DNA from 2 places in the Clostridium aromativorans genome. Region 1 is predicted to be linked to the other one. Evidence: riboswitches for the same ligand, from Rfam matches in the RefSeq annotation. Region 1 holds a riboswitch; the other holds the start of a gene.
The links. A riboswitch is a leader RNA that binds a small molecule or an ion and turns the genes downstream of it on or off. The one in region 1 is predicted to bind lysine.
Positions count from the first base shown of each region.

Region 2: linked by a shared signal. The riboswitch ahead of LN736_RS11390 (amino acid permease) and the one ahead of LN736_RS07675 (aspartate kinase) in region 1 are both predicted to bind lysine.

Region 1 covers NZ_JAJJPB010000007.1:39,955-43,174, forward strand. Annotated here, with positions in the region: gene LN736_RS07665 (HelD family protein) at 1-180, shown strand, start outside; gene LN736_RS07670 (ATPase) at 249-1,319, opposite strand; lysine riboswitch at 1,478-1,693, shown strand; gene LN736_RS07675 (aspartate kinase) at 1,774-2,976, shown strand; gene lysA (diaminopimelate decarboxylase) at 3,010-3,220, shown strand, end outside.
Region 2 covers NZ_JAJJPB010000014.1:22,656-25,875, forward strand. Annotated here, with positions in the region: gene LN736_RS11380 (MutS-related protein) at 1-602, shown strand, start outside; gene rbr (rubrerythrin) at 631-1,218, opposite strand; lysine riboswitch at 1,416-1,593, shown strand; gene LN736_RS11390 (amino acid permease) at 1,714-3,186, shown strand.

The sequences.
Region 1 (3,220 bases):
TATTCCAGTGGAGAAGTTATACTCCCAAGTTATTTTGCCAAAGGTCTGGAATTTGACGCCGTTATAATGATAGATACTTTTTATTGTCGTGATGAAGATGAGAACACATTAAAATATATAATGGTCACCAGGGCACTGCATGAGCTGCATGTATACAGGATTTTTTCTGTAACTGGGTGATGCATATGAAATATATTTTTGCTTCTGAAATTTAAAATAAGGGCATAATGTAGAATTCATTATGCCTTTTATTTTTCACATTTTCTTAATCTGCCTAGAAGTTTTTTACAGGCAGTATTCAGGGTATTTGAATCTATATTTTCAAAAAAATATTTTTGCAAGTCATATTGGAGAGCTTTAGTGGAAGCCATTATAGACAGACTTTTATTGAGAAAAAGATAGAAATTTTTTTTATCCTCTTTTAAATCTATCTTGTTTATCTTGCTGTAGTCAATTAAGTTGTTCATGTATATTTGCATGCCGTTAAATTGAGCTTTATTGATTTCATTGGAAGTTATAACAGCGGTATTTAATTCAGGAATTATAACGTGTTCCAATTTATCTACTATGAAGGGATGGTGGTATACTTCCACATACAGGCCTTTTTTTAAGGCTTCTTTGTAAATTTTTCTGAGAGTTGTCGTTTTCCCGGTGCCTGGATCACCATTTAACACATATACGTTTCCGGTTTCATCGTATAAGGTGTTTATAAATGATACTATGCCGTCTTGAGTAAGAGCTGTGGCAAATAGGTGTTTGGCTTTCCCTGAAGATTCAACTTTAACCCTGGATAATATTTTTGATTTTAAATTTTCAATTGTTACAGTTAATTTTGAATAATCAATGGCAGATTTATTATAGTATTCCCAATCTTCCTGCATAAGTTTCGCAGCCTTTATAAATCTGTAGGATCTATTTAATGCATTTTTAATTTTTGTGGTTATATATGATTCTTTTTTTATATATTTTTTGAAATTCACTTTATCAAGATTTTTCTCCAAATCCAGTATTTCATAGGGCAATGGGGAACTTGTTGTTTTTAATAAACTACTGTCTAACAATACTATGTTTAATTTTTTTATGATTATTCCATGTAAGAAATTTTCATCACAGGGACAGTGATAATATTCCATATCATATCCATCCTTAATAAAATATTCACTTATTTTTTTCATTAGAAATGATTTTAAAAACATAGATTTGCTTTTTAAGAGAAATATTTTTTTAGATGTTTTCTGGCTTTCTATAAAGTTTAAGAATAAGTCAGAATTTCCCCAAGTATTTCCGTTTGTAAAGAAATGCTTTATTTTATAACTCATTATATACACTCCTACTTATTACAGTCATTAATATGATATGCTAATATTTTCTATGAGTTCCATCTGGGGGCATATATTGCACTGATTGAATTTTAGTCAAAAAATAGTTGAAATGAATAGATATTTATGATAAACTTAGAACAATTTAATATTTAGATACCTAGGGTGGAGGCGCTGTAATTAATAGTATTTATTTTTAGTTGGCAGACATTTGAGAGATAAAGAAAGGAATTACAGCCGAAAAATTAGTTTGGCGGAACTGATTTTGGCTTTGTATAAAATATATATAAAGCTGTCACTAAAATATGTAATAATTGGTGTATTTTCATTGATGGAATTGGGTAAGACTATTTTAGTGGAGAGCTACAAAGGTACACAACCATGTATATCTGTACAGTATAGGTGTGTCCCTTTGCTGTACTTATTTTTTATAATAATTTTAGGGAGGAGTATTATGGCAATCATTGTTCAAAAATATGGAGGTAGTTCTGTGGGAACTCCGGAAAAAATAAAAGCTGTAGCTAGGTCGGTAGTAAATAAAGTTGAAGCAGGCAATAAATTGGTAGTTGTAGTATCAGCAATGGGAGATACTACGGATAATCTTATAGCGCTGGCTAAAAAAATTACGGAAAATCCGGATAAAAGAGAATTGGATGCGCTTTTATCTACAGGAGAAATGAGATCTTGCGCACTGCTTGCTATGGCTATCAAGGATTTGGGATATGATGCTGTAAGTTATACGGCTTATCAAATCAGTATAAAAACCAGCGGACAATATGGCAAATCTCTTATAGATGATATAGACGAGGATAAGATAAAAAGAGCTTTAGATAATGGGAAAGTTGTAATTGCAGCTGGATTTCAAGGTGTAAATACTGAAGGCGATGTCACTACTCTTGGAAGGGGAGGCTCTGACACTACAGCTGTAGCTATAGCGGTAAAATTAAATGGGACATGCGAAATTTACACTGATGTGGATGGAATATACAGTGTGGATCCGAGGGAATATAAGGATGCTAAAAAATTGGATGAAATAGATTATGAGGAAATGCTTGAGCTTTCAAGTCTGGGTGCCAGGGTCATGCATTCTAGATCCATAGAACTTGCACAAAAATATGATATACCTGTATATGTGGGATTAAGTAATAGTGATATAAGAGGAACAGTTATTAAGGGGGTAGATGATATGAATTTGGAAAGCAAGCCAGTGACGGGGCTGGCTACTAGTGATGATGATGTAGCGGTTACAGTGAGAAACATTGACAATGATATAAATATTATTGCCAACTTGTTTGAAAAGGTAGCTGACAAAAAAATAAATGTGGATATGATAAGCCAGACAGCACCTATAGATAACAAGGTGAACGTATCTTTTACTATACCTAAGGAAGATTTAAAGGAATGTTTGAGTATTTTAAAGTCTTATTCGAAGGGCAAGGTACAAGTTGATATAGATGAAGACATAACTAAATTTTCTATAGTTGGTATAGGAATGAAGACCACATCAGGAGTGGTTGCCAAAATGTTTAAACTATTTAGACAAAATAACATAGCGGTAAAGATGATAACTACTTCTGAGATAAGAATTACTTGTGCTATAAAGCAGAAGGATAAGCTCAAGACAATAAATGTTATAGCCAGGGAATTTAACTTATAATGGTTATGCGAAAACTTTTAGGAGGAAGCCAGTATGAGGTTATTTGGGAACATGAAAGTCAAGGATAATGTTTTGTATATTGGAGGAATAAGTGCAGAGGATCTGGCAGGGAGGTTTAAAACTCCTCTTTATGTAATAGATGAAGATTTAGTCAGGGATAAATGTAGAAGATATTATAGAGCTTTTGAAGGAGATAGGAATAATAAGATAACCTATGCTGGAAAGGCATTTTTAACTTTGGCCA
Region 2 (3,220 bases), on a different contig from region 1:
TTCTTGGAGACAGAGCTGTGTGTAATGATTTGACTTTAAAAAAGCCTTCTAATATAGTGTTGATTACAGGGTCAAATATGTCAGGGAAGAGCACGCTCCTGAGAACTGCAGGTGTAAATTTAGTATTGGCATATGCAGGGGCCCCAGTTCGTGCAAAAAAATTTAGCTGTTCTATAATGAACATTTACACTTGTATGAGAATAAGTGATAATTTAGAAGAAAATATATCTTCTTTTTATGGAGAAATACTCAGAATAAAAGGGATTGTAGAGGCCTGCGGCAGAGGTGAACAGGTATTTTTCCTTTTGGATGAAATATTCAAGGGAACTAATTCCATTGATAGGCATTTAGGAGCCAAAATTTTGATAAAAAATTTAGAGAATGGAAAGACCTGTGGAATGGTATCGACACATGATTTAGAATTAGCTGAAATGGAAGAGGAAAGTGGCGGTAAAATAAAAAACTATCATTTTAAGGAATATTATGAAGATGGAAAAATCAAATTTGATTACAAACTCAGAACTGGAGTTTCAACTACTAGAAATGCACTTTATTTAATGAAAATGGCAGGTATAGATATAGGGGAATCACCTAAGCAGTGATTCCCCTATATCTAATATTAATTAAGTATTAAAATTCTTCTACAAATAACTGAAAATATGCTTTAGGATGTGCACATGAAGGGCAGAACTCAGGAGCAGATGTACCTTCATAAATATATCCACAGTTGCTGCAGATCCACTTACATGGTTTATCTTTTTTGAATACAGTACCATTTTCTACATTTTTGAGCAGTGCTAGATATCTTTCTTCATGGTGCTTTTCAACCTCTGCTATTTTTCTAAAAACAGTCGCTATAGCATGAAATCCTTCTTTATCAGCTGTATCAGCAAAGGAAGGATACAACTTAGACCATTCTTCATTTTCTCCAGCAGCAGCTGCTTTTAAAATAGTCTTAGTATCACCTAATGCAACTGGATAAGACGCATTATTTATTTCCACAGCTTCGCAATGCAGATCTGCATCTAAGAATTTAAAAAATCTTTTAGCGTGTTCCCTTTCATTTCCAGCAGTTTCTAAAAATATATTGGAAATTTGAACATACCCTTCTTTTTTTGCAGCAGATGCATAATAAGTGTATCTGTTTCTTGCCTGAGATTCTCCTGCAAAAGCTTTCATTAAATTTTCAGCAGTTTTTGTACCTTTTAACGATGCCATAAAAATTACCTCCTGATAAATAATATAATTTAATATTTTGTTCTATATAATATAATATATTAATTTGATTATATATTCAATGCAATTTTAGTAAAATAACTGGAAAAAGGAAAAATATAGCTTATTGCAAAACAAAAATTATTAAAATGTATTGACTAAATTTCATTTTTAGTTCATAATATTTAATATAAGTGAATAACTGGGGTAGAGGTGCGAAATTTAAGAGTAAAGTTGCGGAGTTAAGCGCATTGAAACAACTTAAAAGGAAATTTCGCCGAAGTGTTTAGCTAATGCTTTAATGCTGAACAACTGGGCTTGTATAAAATATGTACAAGACTGTCACAATATTTTAATTTGTGGAGAGCTATCATTCATTACGGAATTAATATTTTTATGTTTAATTGCCTTGAGTGTACTCTCAAGGTATTTTTTATTATAGGCTCATCTTGGTTAATTCACTTATGGGAATTTAAAACCCATAGGGAGGAATAAAAAATGCAAAATGTAAATGCAGTAGAACAACTAAAGGACAAAAGTAATTATAAGCTGAAAAGAGGACTTAAAGCGAGACATTTAAATATGATTGCCATGGGTGGAGCCATTGGAACAGGCATATTTTTGGCACTTGGTGCTACTATTAAACAAGCTGGTCCCGGAGGAGCACTAGTAGCCTACGGATGTATAGGAGTTATGGTATATTTCCTAATGACCAGTTTGGGAGAAATGGCCACATATATGCCTGATTCAGGTTCTTTCGGCACTTATGCTACCAAGTTCGTAGATCCAGCTTTAGGCTTCGCATTGGGTTGGAACTACTGGTATAATTGGGCTATAACTGTAGCAGCAGAAATGGTAGCGGGAGCTCTTATAATGCAGTATTGGTTTCCAAATATACCTGCTATTATATGGAGTATATGTTTCTTGACTTTGATTGTTGGGCTTAACCTATTATCTGCCAGGGCTTATGGTGAATCGGAATTCTGGTTTGCAGGAATCAAAGTATTGACAGTTATTGTATTCTTAATAGTCGGCATAGCAACTATCTGGGGCATATTTAACGGAAAACCTGTAGGGCTGAAGAATTTTACTATAGGAGAAGCTCCATTTGTTGGTGGATTTAAATCTATATTTTTGGTATTTTTAATTGCAGGTTTTTCATTCCAAGGTACAGAACTTGTAGGTATAGCAGCAGGAGAAAGTGAGGATCCAGAAAAAAACATACCAAGAGCAATAAACACTATATTTTGGAGAATACTTTTATTTTATATAGGTACTATATTTGTAGTAGGAGCTTTAATTCCATACATGAATGCAGGCGTGAATACAAGTCCTTTTACCATGGTGTTTGAAAGGGCAGGAGTAGCAGGAGCAGCTTCCCTTATGAATGCAATCATATTGACTTCCGTATTATCTGCAGGAAATTCTGGAATGTATGCTTCTACCCGAATGTTATATTCTATGGCAAAGGATAAAAAAGCTCCAGCATGGTTGGCGAAAGTCAATTCAAGAGGAGTTCCTGTAAATTCATTAATACTTACTACTATAGTGGCATCTGCATGTTTTCTCACGGGACTTTATGCTGAATCTACAGTTTATGTATGGCTTGTGGCAGCTTCAGGACTGGCAGGATTTGTGGCCTGGCTTGGAATAGCACTTTGCCACTATCGTTTCAGAAAAGCCTATACGGTACAAAAACGTGATTTCAGTAAATTGAAATATAAAGCTAAATTGTTCCCTTTGGGACCAATAATAGCTCTTGCATTGTGTATTGTAGTTATATTAGGGCAGGGAATTACTTATTTTGGAGCCGATAAAATAGACTGGAGCGGAGTGATTTCCTCTTATATAGGCCTTCCTCTATTTGCAGGATTGTGGTTGTGGTATAAGAAAAAATATCATACCTCCACAATAAAATTAGAAGAAGTTGATTTTGACAGCATTGAAAAGGATATGAAATATTTGAAATAAAAGTTAAAAGTTCAAATGTCAGAGTTCAAATCTG